DNA from 4 places in the Pararhizobium sp. DWP3-4 genome. Region 1 is predicted to be linked to each of the others. Evidence: predicted binding sites of a transcription regulator. Region 1 holds the regulator's gene; each other region holds the start of a gene.

Region 1 (4,167 bases):
TCAGCCCACTCACAGCCCGCAAACATCGTGAAAACCTGATGCGAAAACTGGACCTGCACAGCGGCGCAGAACTGACGGCGTATGCTATTCGCCTAGGGTTGGCGGCAGGTTAGAAGGTCGCAGCCATGCCGTCCAGGTCCAGGTCCGGTGCCGGTTCGATCAGGCGCCCTTATGCGCCAGGGCGATGCCCAAGCCGATTAAAATCGATCCGCACGCTTTTGGAACGAGCCAGCTTGAACCGCCTGTGCCGACCCGTCCAAGGGCAAAGGATGCAATGCCGACGGCGACCAGGTCAGCGATGGACAAGGCCAGATTGACGATCAGACCAAGGATGAGAAACTGCAGCCACACAGGTGTGCCGGGTGCCGGGTCGATGAATTGCGGCAGGAAGGTCAGAAAAAACAGCGCGGTCTTGGGATTGAGGACCTCGACGACGATACTGTCACGCAGAACGCCGGGCGCTGCGTTGGCAATTTTTTCGCCGTCCCGCCGGCGGCCAAGAAACATGGTGACACCCAACCACACGAGATAGGCGGCGCCGGCGAATTTGATGACATTGTAAACGGCGGGCGCTTGGTCGAGAATCGCCGCCAAACCCAATGCTGTCGCGACGATATGAACGTAGCAGCCCAGATGAATACCGAAGGCCGCCATCAATCCGGCCCGCGGCCCGTGCGCCAGTGTCTGTGCCGTCATGTAGAGAATGGCAGGGCCTGGCATGCAAGCGAAAATCAGAGTCGCAAAGGCGAACGGCATCAACTGTTCCAGTGGCAACATAGCGGCTCCTCCAACCGGTAGCGCCGCCCCTTGTTCAGAACGGCGTTGATGAAGCCATCCCGGTCAAGCCGCGATTCTGTCATCGACGCCGGGAGAAATGCACGCAGGAGGGGTGCAAGAGACATACGGCAGGTGCCGTATTTCGGCATGAACAGGCAGTCGAACTGCCACCAGCGTTAACGGCGGGTTACCGCCATTGCTGGTGATCATTGGGGGCCGCAGCATCAAAATGCGTCATGCGCATTTCACAGGCGATGCATGCCGTGCGGATGGATGATGAGCAGTGATCGTTCGGTGCATATTATGGCGAGATTGTTTCCCCGGCTGCCAAATTATGTTATCGTCACTCCTACGCATTGAGTACGCATTCAGCAGTGGAGCGCCCGTGACCAGCGTGTTGCAGCGTCTGTTCCCCACTTGAACGTATGTGCTGCAAGCCGGCGAAGGAGAATGCAATGCATTACAGCGTGCAGTTTTTCACTTGGACCCCGAAGCAGGGCGTCCATCAGGTCGGATCCACCATCGAGATCGATGCGGTCAACCCGAAGCTTGCGGCCGTGTCACTGCTCGGACTTCGGCTGGACGAAACAGGTGCAGCCAAAAAACTGGCGGTACGCGTCTGGACGAAACCGGATGACAGCAAGGCCGATTGCGCCTGCTTCTATTATCATTGATTAGCCCCGGTCCGTGATATCCCGACCGCAACGGTGGACGCGGAACGCCCATCCATTGTTGCCGACTGCTTGTCTCTTCCTGATCAAGAGTGCCGGATTAAAACAACGGTCCAGAGGTTCTGCCTGAAAAAATCGCGTGGAAGGATTTGCTCGCGCCGTAATCGACCTTGGTCGAAACGGCAACGCCGTTGCTCGTTTCCGCCTGAGACTGACATCTGTGGGAAATTTGGAGGCCTCGCCCGGAATTGAACCGGGGTGCAAGGATTTGCAGTCCTCTGCGTCACCACTCCGCCACGAGGCCTCACGAGTTCAAATAGTCGAACTGTGGCGGCGGTTTAGAATGATCCTAGACAAATCGCAAGAGGATATTTCTCAAAAACGCTCTTGGCCAGTTCCGAAATGATATTTCCGATCTGTCGTCACAACCCTGAGGCGACGCTTAAGTTGGCCTCCGACAAACCGGAACGAGATCACAGCAGCCGATGAAAATTCGCAACGCCCCTGCCCTGATCGATTGGTGCATTACCGAAGGGAATGGAAGGCGGGTTTCGAAAGTCGCCCCATAGTCAGGCGCCATCTCCGCCGTGTTGAATGATGGAGCGGCCCCGCCGCTGGTTGACTTGGCTGAAACCAAGTCCTGCCAAGTACCAAGTTTGAAAGCAGCGCTGAGAAGACGTGATCTCAAATCCAACGCATCGCCAACGCCTTGTCGCTCCGAGCTCTGCGGCCGTTTTCCATCGTCATTCGAGTTTTTTTGCGTTGCAGTGCGCATCGCTCGGTTATCACCTGATCATGCGGGCAGAAGACGTGGTCCGTTCAATGGTAACGGCGGATCAGTCCGACAAGTTTCCCCTGTATCTTGACCCGGTCAGGCCCGAAGATGCGGGTTTCGTAGGCAGGGTTGGCGGCCTCCAGTGCGATCGACGCCCCTTTCCGTCGAAAACGCTTCAGCGTCGCTTCCTCGTCATCAACCAAAGCGACGACGATTTCGCCCGGGCTGGCGCTGTTCGTGTTGCGGATGATGACCGTGTCGCCATCCAGAATACCTGCCTCGATCATCGAATCGCCGCGTACTTCAAGTGCATAATGCTCGCCTGCGCCGACCATCTCGAGGGGCACGGAAATATCATGCGTGTTGTTCTGGATCGCCGAGATCGGCACACCGGCGGCAATCCTGCCCATCACCGGTATCGAGACCGTATCGCTGTTTGCGGCGGCTTTGGCGGGAGCTGCAGGGGCCGGTTGCACGCCAAGACTGCCCTGAATGATGCTCGGTGAAAAGCCCCGCTTGGGTTGGAGGCTCATCGAATAGGCCTCCGGCAACTTGATCACCTCCAGTGCACGCGCACGGTTGGGAAGGCGGCGGATAAACCCCCTCTCCTCAAGCGCTGTGATCAGCCGGTGAATGCCGGATTTTGAGGCCAGATCCAGCGCATCCTTCATTTCATCGAACGATGGAGGCACACCCGACTCTTTCATTCTTTCGTGAATGAACAGAAGCAGTTCCTGTTGCTTGCGGGTCAGCATGAACGATCACTCCAGAATCGAGAAACAAATCAAGAACGAACATTATCTGTTCCATATGTGTTCCGCAAGTGCTTAAAAATCATCGAATGTTTTCAAAGGGCACATGGCGACACAAACGATCGGATCGGGTCCTTTCATCCTACTGTTTTCACCGGAGTATTCCCGCTCGCGCAGAAGTGGGCCGTATTACAGAACCTCTGCACAACCTGGAGCGGTTCGTTTGTAAGGACCGTGGCTCCAAAAAAGACTGATGGATGTAATGGCACGGCATGTCGATGAGCGTGGCAATGTCGTTTTCGCCGGAAAAGACAAACCGAACCGCACAGCTAAATGCCAAAAGGCATGTCAGGATTTCTTGGGCGGCTGGTGTTGCTGGCTTTGAGGTGCGGGAATGTTTAGCAAGAGCACAGAGGTTAATGCCGCGACCCCGAGTCCAGGAGAATGCCCCGGCAGCCGGTGTGGCGACGCGGCCCAATCAAGGAACGATCGACACCCCCTAGCATGATGTCCTGAAACAGCAGCTGTTACGGTGTTCTAATTGGACGCTTGCCATTTTCGCGCCCACCACACCGATAGCCTGCGTCGCCGGCGCCTGACGAAGGCGAGATCATGCGACAGGACAAGGAACCCCAGCGGCACCATCCAGAATCCGAGGACCGGCAGAAACCCGAGGATGCCGCCAAAAATCAACGTGCCGCCGATGGTGATGCGCAATAGACGCGATTGCGGCAGCCGCATCCGCCATGAACCAATGACCAGTTCATGCGTTCGCGCGTCGATGCCGAATTTTTTCGTTTTTTGCGGTTCTGCCATATATTCCACCTATCAAGCGTAAAGCGCGTGCCCGTTATGCTACAGTCCCGCAATGCCAAGGGTTTGGCTCGCAGGCAGCCGGAATGCGCTGCCTCCCACAGATGGGAAGTTCTCCACAGTCTGACAAGATTGTGCGTTTTTTTTGAAAAACCGCTTGGCAAATCGGAAAAGCATTTGTATTAGCAGCCTCACTTCTGCAGGACATACCGCCGCAGATGATCCCTGGTAGCTCAGCGGTAGAGCATTCGACTGTTAATCGACAGGTCGCCGGTTCGAATCCGGCCCGGGGAGCCAGTTTTCAAAGGCCTTGCTGAAAAAGCAAGGCCTTTTTGATTCGAGGCGAATGGGTCGGCCGGTAACCGGCGTGGCATGGTAG
Region 2 (4,167 bases), 430 kb from region 1:
CGACATGGGCGGTGGGCAGTTCGTCGAGGAAACGCGAGGGCAGGGTCGATTGCCACAGGCCGTGGATGCGGCGGTTGGAAACGAACCAGATGTGACAGCGGCGTTTTGCCCGCGTCAGGCCGACATAGGCAAGGCGGCGTTCTTCCTCAAGCCCGGAGCGGCCGCCTTCGTCGAGCGCCCGCTGGTGCGGAAACAGGCCTTCTTCCCAGCCGGGCAGGAAGACTGTCTCGAATTCGAGGCCCTTGGCCGAATGCAGGGTCATGATCGAGACGGCGTCGAGCTCGGCATTCTGCTCGACATCCATCACCAGCGCGATGTGTTCGAGGAAGCCGCGCATGCTCTCGAACTGTTCCATCGAGCGGATCAGTTCCTTCAGGTTTTCCAACCGGCCCGGCGCTTCGGCTGATTTGTCGTTCTTCCACATGTCCGTATAGCCGGACTCTTCGAGAATGGTCTCGGCAAGCTCGGTATGCGGTGTGTTTTCGAGCAGGCCCTGCCAGCGCTGGAACATCGAGACGACATCGAACAGCGACTTGCGCGGTTTTGGCTTCATCTCGTCGGTTTCGATGATATCGGCCGACGCTGCCAGCATCGGGATGTCGCGCTTGCGGGCATAGTCGTGCAGCGCACGCACCGTGGTGTCGCCAAGGCCGCGCTTCGGCGTATTGACGATGCGCTCAAAGGCCAGGTCGTCGGCCGGCTGGCAGACGAGGCGGAAATAGGCCAGCGCATCGCGGATTTCGAGGCGCTCGTAGAAGCGCGGGCCGCCGATGACGCGGTAGTTGAGGCCGAGCGTGACGAACCGGTCTTCGAACTCGCGCATCTGGAAGGAGGCGCGCACCAGGATCGCCATATTGTTGAGCGGGTGCTGCGTGCGCTGGAGCTGTTCGATCTCCTCGCCGACGGCGCGGGCTTCCTCTTCCGAATCCCAGGCGGCGTGCACCTGCACCTTGTCGTCGTTGGGATCGACGCGGTCGGTGAACAGCGTCTTGCCGAGACGGCCTTCATTATGGGCGATCAGGTGGCCGGCGGCACCCAAAATGTGCTCGGTGGAGCGGTAGTTGCGCTCAAGCTTGACCACCTTGGCGCCGGGGAAATCCTTCTCGAAGCGCAGGATGTTGTCGACCTCGGCTCCGCGCCAGCCATAGATCGACTGGTCGTCGTCCCCAACGCAGCAGACGTTCTGTGGAACGCCCTTCGGCCGCTGGGCAAGCAGGCGCAGCCACATATACTGGGCGGTGTTGGTGTCCTGATATTCGTCGACGAGGATATAGCGGAACTTGTCGTGATATTCGCGCAAGACATCCGGATTGATGCGGAACATGCGAATGGGATGCAGCAGCAGATCGCCGAAATCGCAGGCGTTGAGTGTCATCAGCCGGGCCTGATAAGCGGCATAGAGTTCGCGGCCCTTACCATTGGCAAAGGCACGGGCGTCACCCTCGGGAATCTCGGCGGGACCGAGGCCCTTGTTCTTCCAGCCGTCGATCATCTGGGCGAACTGTTTGGCCGGCCAGCGCTTGTCGTCGATGCCGTCCGCCTGGATCAACTGCTTGATCAGCCGCACCACGTCGTCGGTATCGAGGATGGTGAACGAGGATTTCAGCCCGACCAGTTCGGCATGGCGGCGCAAGAGCTTGACGCCGATCGAATGGAACGTGCCCATCCACGGCATGCCTTCGACGGCGCCACCGACGAGAACGCCGACGCGCTCCTTCATCTCGCGCGCCGCCTTGTTGGTGAAGGTGACGGCAAGAATCTGTGATGGGAAGGCGCGGCCGGAGGCAAGGATATGGGCGATGCGGGTGGTGAGAACGCGGGTCTTGCCGGTACCGGCGCCGGCGAGCACCAAGACCGGGCCATCCAACGCTTCCACGGCTTCGCGCTGTTCCGGGTTGAGGCCGGAGAGATAATCGGGAATACGGTGCTGGTCGCGGGCTGCCATGGCGCGCGCGGCGATGCCGCCGCCGGGCGCAGGCGGTGCCGGCTGCGGGCTCAGGCCACGCTGCGGGCGTGGCGCCGGTTCCTCATCGAAGAAGGGAATATCGTCAAAACCATTGCTCATGCGGCTCAATGTAGTGATTCGGAGCCGAAAGGCCAGAATTCCGTTCTGCTTTTATTCCAGAATGTCCAGCTTGCTTGTGGAGACAACCGCTTTTTGGCCGCGATCAACGCCGATGATCGGCATCGAAGACGGGATCGATGGGAAGCTGCAGGGCCGTTGCCAGCTGATTGGTCTTGGCGGCAAGCGCGATGACGCGCAGCAGATCGGCGTGCTGTTCATCCGTCATGCCCTTGGCTTTGGCGGCTGCCGTGTGGGAATGAGCGCAGTAACCGCAGCCATTGGTGACCGAGACGGCGATATAAAGCATTTCCTTGACGAGCGGGTCGAGCGCCGATGGGGTCGCCATCACGGTTTTGACCTCGGCCCAGGTGTTTTCGAGCAGGCCGCTGTCAAAAGCGAGATAGTGCCACATATTGTTGATGAAGTCGGATTTGCGGGTCGCGCGAATGTCGTCGAAGACGGCTTTGACGCGCGGATCGCTCTCCGGGTCCGGGTGTTTTGCGATGGTGCTCATGAGATCTCCGATTGTCTAGGCTAGTTGTCTGCGGCTAGGGGCAGTGCAGGGTCTTGTCGGGTCCGGGCAAGGGCTTGCGGGGCCAAAAAGGGCTTTTGTTACAATTGCGTAATGATGCCATTCTAGCATTGCCTGCAGTGCAGCAAAAAGAGATAGTTGCCGCAATATCGGGCTTCGCGCGCCAGAATGGCCGAAACCCGCTTAATCAATTGGAGTTTTGCATGCGGCTTTGGAAGCAGCTTTTGATCTGTCTGGTCATTCTTGCCGTCGGCCTTGGCATCTGGGTTCGCTTCGTACCGGGGGCCGGTGCGATGCTGGCCAAAGCCGGCGTGCCGGAGACGCTGCTTGCCTATGTTGCGAAACCTGCGGATGCCGCCAAACAAGGTGAAGCGCAAGGGCAGGGTGGCCAGAACCAAGGCGGGCGCGGTCAAGGTGGCGGTGCGCCGCTTGTCGTCATGCAGCCGGCCGATACCGCCGTCGTCAACGATAGGCTGAATGCCATCGGCAGCGGCGAAGCGATTCTTTCGGTCAGCGTCACGCCGCTGGCGACCGGCAATCTCTCGGAAATACTGGTGAGATCTGGCGATCGCATCGAGAAGGGGCAGGTCGTTGCCAAGCTCGACAGCGACGAGCAGAAGATTGCCGCGGCCCAGGCCAAGGTTGCGCTGGACAGCGCCCGCGAAAAGGTCGAGCGCAACCGCAAGCTCGGTAATGCCGTTTCGGTAGCCATCCTGCGCGAAGCCGAATTTGCCATGCAGGCCGCCGAACTGGCGCTGCAGACGGCGGAACTGGATTTGAAGCGCCGCGATATCGCGGCTCCCTCTGGCGGCATCGTCGGCATCATCACCGCCCATCCGGGTGACTACGTCACCACATCGACGCCAATCGCCGTGGTCGACGATCGCTCGCAGATCCTCGTCGATTTCTGGGTGCCGGAGCGGTTTTCGACCAAGGTCGAGGTCGGTCAGGATATTTCGGCGACCGCCATCGCGCTGCCGGCCTCGGAGCTTTCCGGCGTCATCGACGCCATCGACAACCGTGTCGACCAGGCCAGCCGGACGCTGCGGGTGCGGGCGCGGATCGACAATCCCGACGATACGCTGCGGGCCGGCATGTCGTTTTCCGTTTCGGTGCGGTTTGCCGGCGACACCTATCCGACGGTCAATCCGCTGGCGATCCAGTGGAGTGCCGACGGGTCTTTCGTCTGGCGTGTCGAGGACGAGAAGTCGCAGCGGGTTCCGGTCAAGATCATCCAGCGTAATTCCGACAAGGTGCTGGTCGATGCAAAACTGGCCAAGGGCGATGCCGTGGTGATCGAAGGCGTACAGCGGCTGCGTGATGGCGGGGCGGTTCGCATCGCCGGGGAGCCGCGGCAAGAAAAACAGAAACCGCAGCAGGCCGACCAGGAACAGAAGGTTTCCGAGGCGGAGGCAGCGAAATGAGCGGTGGTTCCGGACACAAGGGTACTGGCAGCACAGCCGGCTTCACAGCGCTTTTCATCCGCCGGCCGATCTTTGCGCTTGTCGTCAATACGCTGATCATCGTTGCTGGTCTTGCGGCGCTGAACGGTATCGAGATTCGCGAACTG
Region 3 (4,167 bases), on a different contig from region 1:
CATGTTCATCAATGCGCTGGAAGGCGAGAGCGATCCGGAGACCAAGCGCAAGACCATCGGCCGGCTGTTCATCGACGTATTCGAAGCGGAAGCCAAGAAGCTTGGTGGCGCCGATTTCCTCGCCCAGGGCACGCTCTATCCGGATGTCATCGAAAGCGTTTCCTTCACCGGCGGCCCTTCGGTCACCATCAAGTCGCACCATAATGTCGGAGGCCTGCCTGATCGCATGAACATGCAGCTGGTCGAGCCGTTGCGCGAACTGTTCAAGGATGAAGTCCGCATCCTCGGCAAGGAACTCGGCCTGCCCGATAGCTTCATCGGCCGTCACCCGTTCCCGGGGCCAGGTCTCGCCATCCGCTGCCCGGGCGGCATCACCCGCGAAAAGCTGGAAATCCTGCGCGAAGCCGATGCCGTCTATCTCGACGAAATCCGCAAGGCCGGCCTTTACGACGCCATCTGGCAGGCCTTTGCCGTGCTGCTGCCGGTCCAGACCGTCGGCGTCATGGGCGACGGCCGCACCTACGAATTCGTCTGCGCCCTGCGCGCCGTCACCTCGGTGGATGGCATGACCGCCGATTTCTACCACTACGACATGGACTTCCTCGGCCGCGCCGCCACCCGCATCATCAACGAAGTCCGCGGCATCAACCGCGTCGTCTACGACGTGACGTCGAAGCCGCCCGGCACGATCGAGTGGGAATGATTTTGGCCGACGCGGTCTTTTCTGAATAAGGCCCTGCCGCTGCAGCGCTCAGGCGGATGTGCTGTGACCCGGCACGGTTGATGACGAGGTCAGTCCATCCGTCAACGGATCGGTCACAGCAGTAGCGACTGCTGCGCTGCTTCCGGCGCGCCGACATGCACGCCTTCGAGTTCCAGCATGCGGACCTTGGAGGTCGCGCCGCCGGGTGCGGAAAAGCCGCCGACCTTGCCGCCGGCGGCAACCACGCGGTGGCACGGAATGATCAAGGGCACGGGGTTCCTGGCCATGGCCTGACCGACATCGCGGGCGGCCTGTGGTCCGGCGCCGAGTTCCTTGGCGAGGCTGCCATAGGTGGTCGTATGGCCCCAGCCGACGCGGCGAAGAGCCTGGTAGATCTGCCGGAAAAACTCGTCCTGACCGTCAAGATCGAGGGCTACACCTGAGAAATCGATGGTCTCGCCGTCAAAATACCGCCGGATGGCGGTGATGACCTCGCTGATAGCGGGCGTCGGCGCACCGGGTTCGCCGCCTGGCACGCGGCGCAGCACGTTGCGTTCGGTGGCTTCTGCGCTTTTCGTTGGCAACTGGAAGCGGGTGATGCCGATATCGTTCCAGGCAATGCCGCAATAGCCGCCGGCTGTTTCGAAAACGTGATAGGTCTGTGCTTTCTCTGCCATCGCTCCATTCCTTCCGTTGCCCGCGCAAGGCAGCGGGGTTAAATACTCTGGCGTCCTTCAGGCCGCCGCCTTCAGCCGGTTGCTTTCCAGTGCCAGCAGATATCGCTTGGCCTCCAGCCCTCCGGCAAATCCATGCAACTGGCCGTCCGATCCGATGGCGCGGTGGCAGGGCACGATGATCGACACCGGGTTTCTGCCATTGGCGGCTCCCATCGCACGGTATGCCGTGGGGTGGCCGATCTGCCGGGCAAGGCCCGCATAGGTTCGGGTTTGGCCGTAGGGGATTGTCAACAGCGCCTGCCAGACCGCTTTCTGGAACGCGGTGCCGGCCAGATCAAGCGGAACGGTAAAGTTCGTCCTGACGCCAGCGAAATACTCTTCCAGTTGCCGTTCTGTTTCAAGCAGAACAGGGTGATTTGGCCCCTCTATCCGTTCCCCGAGCCTGACACGCTTCGGGTCATCCTTCTCCCAGAGAATGGCAGCCAAACCGTCGCCCCGGGCAACAAGCTCAAGTCTGCCGACGGGCGAGGCGATGATTTCGTGAATGTAGGTCATAGGCGCAGTTTCGCTCAGTTTTTCGCATCCCGCCACCCGTTTCTTGCACTGGAATGACGGGTCCAAGGTGATTTCACTCCGTTCCGGGGAGGGTCAAATTGGTGCAAGGGCGCGCCGCAGTACCTCCGTCGGCGTGGGAATAAATTCATATTGTTCTTGTTTTGTTCTTGATCTCAAGCTCGACTCGGCTATAGTGGCGACATCCAAAAAGAGATGAGGTCTGCCATGCTTGGAAAAGCCGGGGTCGTGCGCATTGAACAGAAGTCATTTTCACTCGGTCAGGCCGGCGCAGCCGTGCCGCTCCGGTCCCACCAGAAATATGCCGATGATCATGGAAAGAGCAATCTGTTCCTTGCCCTCGTGCCGGAGCGGGAGGTGGCGTTGCAGGCCGTCGAGACGGGAAGGGACATCGCGCGGCGCTATGGGCTGTCGAAAAGTCCGCGGCCGCATGAGCTGATGCATGTCTCGCTCAATGGCATCGGCAAATATCAGGATTTCCCGGACGATATCGTCTTCGCCATATCGGCGGCGATGGCGACCGTCAAGGCGGCACCGTTCGAGGTGAACTTCGATCGTGCCATGTCCTTCGCCGGCGCCAAGGCTGTCGTTCTGGCCAATGCGATCCGCAGCGAGGAGATGATGGACCTGCACGTCCAACTCGCCAAGGAAATGTGGGCGGTGGGTCTGAACTTTACCTACAATCCGCGCTTCATGCCGCATATGACGGTGTTTTACGATGAGACGCCGGTGCCGGAACATATGCTGGCCGAACCCGTCCGCTGGATTGCGCGCGAATTCGTGCTGATCCGCAGTCTCATTGGCAAGAGCGAATACGAATATCTCGATCGCTGGCCTTTGCTGGATTGACCTGTATCGGGCCTTGAGCTTGCAGTGGCAGGCACAAGGCCCGGGCGGATTGTTCGCCATTTCCGAACGTGAGTTCCGGAATTGGGTGTCTAGTGCGAACCGGAAACGAATGCGATCTTGCCGCCATCAGACGGCTATTTCGGCTGTCGCAAAACTGGAAGATCGTCATGCTCCGCTCTCTGATCGCATCTGCCGTCATCGCTTTTTCCGCTCCCGCTTTTGCCGAGGGCGTTCCGCACTATCCTGCAGAGTTCACCACGCAGGAAATCGCCACCAACGGCACGGTGCTGCATGTCCGGGTGGGCGGCAAGGGGCCGGCTGTGGTCCTGTTGCATGGCTATGGCGAAACCGGCGACATGTGGGTGCCGCTGGCTGTCGATCTCGCCCGGGATCACACGGTCATCGTGCCCGATCTGCGCGGCATGGGTCTTTCGGCCAAACCAGCTGAAGGTTACGACAAGAAGACGCAAGGTCAGGATATCGCCGGTGTTCTGAAGGTGCTGAATGTGGAAAGGACCGATGTGGTCGCCCACGATATCGGCAACATGGTGGGATACGCCTTCGTTGCTCAATATCCGCAGGACGTCAGCAAATTCGTGCTTTTGGACGCGCCGATCCCAGGCGTCGGGCCATGGGAGGAAATCCTCAAGCATCCGCTGCTCTGGCATTTCCGCTTCGGCGGGCCGGATATGGAACGCCTTGTGGCTGGCCGTGAGCGCATCTATCTCGATCGCTTCTGGAATGAGTTTTCCGCCGATCCGAAGAAATGGGATGAGGCTTCACGGCAGCATTACGCCGCTCTCTACGCCCAGCCCGGTGCGATGCACGCCGGTTTTGCGCAATTCGCGGCCTTCGATCAGGATGCGATCGACAGCAAGGCATTTCTGGCCAAGGGCAAGCTGACGATGCCGGTCCTTGCGATCGGCGGCGAAAAGTCTTTCGGGCAGACCATGGCTGTGGTTGCCAGTGCTGCGGCCGACAATGTCACCGGAGTGGTGATCCCGGCATCCGGTCACTGGCTGATGGAAGAACAACCGGAGGCGACGGTTGCTGCAATCCGGTCCTTCCTCGACAAGAAGTGATTTTCTGTCACCGCGAACCTTCTTGAAGTCAATCGGCGCGTGGTCATCCACGCGCCGATTGACGCTTACCATTGCTGTCTCGGCAATGCGCGATCCTGGGCAAGCTGCAAGTTTTGGCATCTTGCGCCCATCGGCCGGAACCCGCATAAGCCCCTGAAATTGCAAAAGGGAGGATGGTCATGGACATTTCTGAAATCGTCATCAAGGGTGACACACCGGGTGTCGAATGGCGGCTTCCGATCATCCGGTTCAACGGCAGCGACGCCAAGGCGCCGAAAATCTA
Region 4 (4,167 bases), 120 kb from region 1:
TCCCGACCTCAGCGCCGTCGTCAACGAGGTCAATACGATCCCCGGTTTTACCGATATCAGCATGTATGCCAAGGCTCTGGCCGCCAGCGGAATTGCCTATGCCGACATCATCGACAGGCTGATCGAGCATGGCCTTGCGCGGGCAGGGCGGCAGGGCTGACATTGCGGGGGCTGGCAGCCAGCCCCCGATTTTCGATGGTGGTTTGAATTCAGACCAGAGCGACGGCAATCTCGGCCGCAAGCCGGGCATTGTTCTCGACCAAGGCGATATTGGTCTCGAGGCTGCGGCCGTCGGTCAGGCCGAAAATGCTGTCGAGCAGGTAGGGCGTGACTTTCTTGCCGGAAATCTCGTCGCGCGCGGCATTGTCCAGTGCCCGGGTGATGTAGATTTCCATTTCGTCGCGCGGGATTTCGTTGGCCTCCGGTACCGGATTGGCAATCAGCATGCCGCCATCGACGCCGAGCAGGTCGCGCATCCTCTGGAAATTGGCAATTGCTGCCGGGCTGTTCAGCATCAGCGGGCTCTCCAGGCCGCTGTCGCGCGACCAGAAGGCCGGAAAGATGTCGCTGTCATAGGTGACGACCGGAACGCCGCGCGTTTCCAGAACTTCCAGGGTTTTTGGAATGTCGAGAATGGCTTTTGCGCCGGCGCAGACGACGATGACGCCGGTGCGGGCCAGTTCGTCGAGGTCGGCGGAGATGTCGAAGCTTTCTTCGGCCTTGCGATGCACGCCGCCGATGCCGCCGGTGGCAAACACGCGGATGCCGGCGCGCGCCGCTGCAATCATCGTTGCGGCCACCGTGGTGGCGCCGGTGCGGCGCTCGGCGATCGCAAAGGCGAGATCGGCGCGCGACAGCTTCATGGCGCCTTGCGTCTGCGCCAGCGCTTCCAGTTGGGCATCTTCAAGGCCGATATGCAGGACACCGTCGATGACGGCGATCGTTGCCGGGACGGCACCTTCTTCACGGATGATCGCCTCGACGCTACGGGCCATGTTGAGATTGCCCGGGAAAGGCATGCCATGGGTGATGATGGTGGATTCAAGCGCGACGATCGCTGCGCCGCGTGCCTTGGCGGCCGCGACTTCGCTGGAATATTCCATCGGCAGAAGGGGGGAGAAGGGCTTGGTCATCGCGGATCCTTGTTTGGCTTTTTAAGGCGCGTTCATGACAGGATTTCGGCTGACGGCACAAGTCGAATTGCTTCTTCGAGCATTGCCCGCGACATTTTTTCCGATACGGCCAGTGGCGACCGGACGGTGATGCCGGCAGCGGCAACGCCGGAGCGAAGGCATATGTCGAGCGGATCACCTTGGACAAATGCCGACAGGAACCCGGCTGCGAGCGAATCGCCAGCGCCCGTGACGTCGGCCAGCGCGTCAAGCTGCGGCGGTGCGACCGTAACGGTTCGCCCGTTCTGAAAGGCGATTGCGGGCTTGCCGCCGCGGGTGATGACGCCGCCGGTCAGGCCGGCCGCCTCGAGCAGAACAGGCCATTCTGCGGCTTCCGCGCTGTCGCGGCCCGTCAGTGCCCGCGCTTCCGCCTCGTTCATGAACAGGAAGGTGAGCCCGGGCAGACTTTGCACCAGCCGCGCGACTTTCGCAGGGGAAATGGCGATGGCGGCGATCGGCTTTGTTCCGGCGTTTGCCCGGGCAACCAGACCGGTCAGCGTCTCTTCGGGCAGGTTGGCATCGGTGACGATCAGATCGCTTGCCGAGATGATTTCGCGCATGGCCTTCTGTTGCAATCGCCTGGGAGAAAACAGCCGGTAAAGCTCCATGTCGGCCAGCGCGATGACCAGATTGCCGTCATTTTCGAGAATGGCCGTGTAGCTTGGCGTCTTGCGATCGAGGAAGATGAAGGGGCAATCGATAACCCCGGCTTCGCTTGCCGCCCGGGCCACCGTTTCGCCGGCGGCATCGCCGCCGCGCGGGCTGATCATGCGAACGTCATGTCCAAGCCGCGCCAGATTGCGGGCCGCGTTGAAGCCGCCGCCGCCGGCCTCCTCGAACCAGCTGCCCGGATTGCTCGATCCCGGCACGGTGGTGCCGAAGATACGGGCCCGGCGGTCGATATGCGCGCCGCCGAAGATGGAAACTTGTCTGCCTGTCATGCGTTTTCCCGTGTGCCGATCCCTGGCGATTCGTTGCGCTATGATGTTGATCCGCTTTTTGTTTCAGTCATTTCCACCGATTGTGGAATCTGTCGAACGAGGCATGGAACAAGAAAAGAACACGCATCCGTTTATGTTGATAAATCAAGTTCATAGATGGCTCTTGCAAAATGAGAACAAAAAGTGTACATAGCTTTCATCGGCGACTTCATTGCCTCAACAGCTTCCATAACTTAAAGGTGGATCACATGGCACAAAACTCTTTGCGGCTTGTAGAGGACAAATCGGTGGATAAAAGCAAGGCACTTGAAGCGGCACTTTCCCAGATCGAACGTTCGTTCGGCAAGGGATCGATCATGAAGCTCGGTGGAAAAGACAGCATTGTCGAAATCGAAACCGTTTCGACGGGATCGTTGAGCCTGGATATCGCGCTTGGTATCGGCGGACTGCCCAAGGGGCGCGTCATCGAAATCTATGGACCTGAAAGCTCGGGCAAGACGACGCTGGCACTGCAGACCATTGCCGAAGCCCAGAAGAAGGGCGGCATCTGCGCCTTCGTCGATGCGGAACATGCGCTGGATCCGGTCTATGCCCGCAAGCTCGGCGTCGATCTCGAAAACCTGTTGATCTCGCAGCCGGATACCGGCGAACAGGCCCTGGAAATCACCGATACGCTGGTGCGTTCCGGCGCCATCGACGTACTCGTCATCGATTCGGTTGCTGCACTGGTGCCGCGCGCTGAAATCGAAGGCGAAATGGGCGACAGCCTTCCCGGCCTCCAGGCCCGCCTGATGAGCCAGGCGCTGCGCAAGCTGACCGCGTCGATCTCCAAGTCGAACTGCATGGTCATCTTCATCAACCAGATCCGCATGAAGATCGGCGTCATGTTCGGTTCGCCGGAAACGACGACAGGCGGTAACGCCCTGAAGTTCTACGCTTCCGTTCGCCTCGACATCCGCCGTATCGGCGCCGTCAAGGATCGCGAAGAGGTGATCGGCAACCAGACGCGCGTCAAGGTCGTCAAGAACAAGATGGCGCCGCCCTTCAAACAGGTCGAATTCGACATCATGTATGGCGAAGGCGTATCCAAGACCGGCGAGTTGGTCGATCTCGGCGTCAAGGCTGGCATCGTGGAAAAATCCGGTGCCTGGTTCTCTTATAACAGCCAGCGCCTCGGCCAGGGCCGCGAGAATGCCAAGATGTTCCTGCGCGACAATCCCGATACGGCCAAGGAGATCGAACTGTCGCTGCGCCAGAATGCAGGATTGATCGCCGAGAAATTCCTTGAGAATGGCGGCCCGGAAGCCGGAGACGAGGATGACGATGCCGCTCTGGCATAAGATCGCTTGATTTTCGACATCATGTTTGCCGGCCGCCCTTTCCAAGGGCGGCCGGTTTTCTTTTGCCGTCTGGACAGGGATTGGCCCTGACGATAAAAGCCTGTGTTCCCATGGGGCGGGAGAGGATCGGCGGATGTCCGGTGATCCGCAATTTTCAAAAGTTTCCGGTTCGCGGTTCGGCCAGGCAGGTCGCGGACGGTCCGATGCAAGAGATAAGGGCGCAATATGAGCGGCGTGAATGAAATCCGGTCGACGTTCCTCGACTACTTCAAGAAGAACGGCCATGAAGTCGTAGCGTCGAGCCCGCTGGTTCCGCGCAACGACCCGACCCTGATGTTCACCAATGCCGGCATGGTGCAATTCAAGAACGTCTTTACCGGCCTTGAGCAGCGTTCCTATTCGACGGCTGCGACCGCGCAGAAATGCGTGCGCGCCGGCGGCAAGCACAACGACCTCGACAATGTCGGTTATACCGCGCGTCACCACACCTTCTTCGAAATGCTCGGCAATTTCTCCTTCGGCGATTATTTCAAGGAGCGGGCGATCGAGCTTGCCTGGAACCTGATCACCAAGGAGTATGGCATCGACGCCAAACGCCTGCTGGTCACCGTCTATCACACGGACGACGAGGCTTTCGGCCTGTGGAAGAAGATTGCCGGCCTGACCGACGACCGGATCATCCGTATTCCGACCAGCGACAATTTCTGGGCGATG

What was found. The regulator LexA, encoded in region 1, represses DNA repair genes until DNA is damaged. The targets are predictions, from matches to a motif close to TGTTCNNNNTGTGTTCNG.
Region 2: ACP7E6_RS02905 (ATP-dependent helicase) is a predicted target of LexA. The motif match lies at 2,107-2,124, and genes of this name have one in related genera.
Region 3: ACP7E6_RS18090 (2'-5' RNA ligase family protein) is a predicted target of LexA. The motif match lies at 2,087-2,104, and genes of this name have one in related genera.
Region 4: recA (recombinase RecA) is a predicted target of LexA. The motif match lies at 2,218-2,235, and genes of this name have one in related genera.

Annotation. Positions count from the first base shown of each region.
Region 1 is NZ_JAFCXF010000001.1:1,050,387-1,054,553, reverse strand. Features, by position in the region: gene ACP7E6_RS05010 (response regulator) at 1-113, shown strand, start outside; gene ACP7E6_RS05005 (LysE family translocator) at 160-777, opposite strand; gene ACP7E6_RS05000 (hypothetical protein) at 1,233-1,451, shown strand; tRNA gene ACP7E6_RS04995 (tRNA-Cys) at 1,679-1,752, opposite strand; gene lexA (transcriptional repressor LexA) at 2,268-2,978, opposite strand; gene ACP7E6_RS04985 (hypothetical protein) at 3,513-3,791, opposite strand; tRNA gene ACP7E6_RS04980 (tRNA-Asn) at 4,011-4,085, shown strand.
Region 2 is NZ_JAFCXF010000001.1:623,202-627,368, forward strand. Features, by position in the region: gene ACP7E6_RS02905 (ATP-dependent helicase) at 1-2,065, opposite strand, end outside; gene ACP7E6_RS02910 (carboxymuconolactone decarboxylase family protein) at 2,169-2,579, opposite strand; gene ACP7E6_RS02915 (efflux RND transporter periplasmic adaptor subunit) at 2,801-4,021, shown strand; gene ACP7E6_RS02920 (efflux RND transporter permease subunit) at 4,018-4,167, shown strand, end outside.
Region 3 is NZ_JAFCXF010000006.1:386,452-390,618, forward strand. Features, by position in the region: gene guaA (glutamine-hydrolyzing GMP synthase) at 1-703, shown strand, start outside; gene ACP7E6_RS18080 (methylated-DNA--[protein]-cysteine S-methyltransferase) at 817-1,380, opposite strand; gene ACP7E6_RS18085 (methylated-DNA--[protein]-cysteine S-methyltransferase) at 1,438-1,935, opposite strand; gene ACP7E6_RS18090 (2'-5' RNA ligase family protein) at 2,161-2,802, shown strand; gene ACP7E6_RS18095 (alpha/beta fold hydrolase) at 2,970-3,884, shown strand; gene ACP7E6_RS18100 (M14 family zinc carboxypeptidase) at 4,064-4,167, shown strand, end outside.
Region 4 is NZ_JAFCXF010000001.1:931,944-936,110, forward strand. Features, by position in the region: gene ACP7E6_RS04380 (D-alanine--D-alanine ligase family protein) at 1-160, shown strand, start outside; gene ACP7E6_RS04385 (pseudouridine-5'-phosphate glycosidase) at 210-1,133, opposite strand; gene ACP7E6_RS04390 (carbohydrate kinase family protein) at 1,166-2,113, opposite strand; gene recA (recombinase RecA) at 2,362-3,453, shown strand; gene alaS (alanine--tRNA ligase) at 3,679-4,167, shown strand, end outside.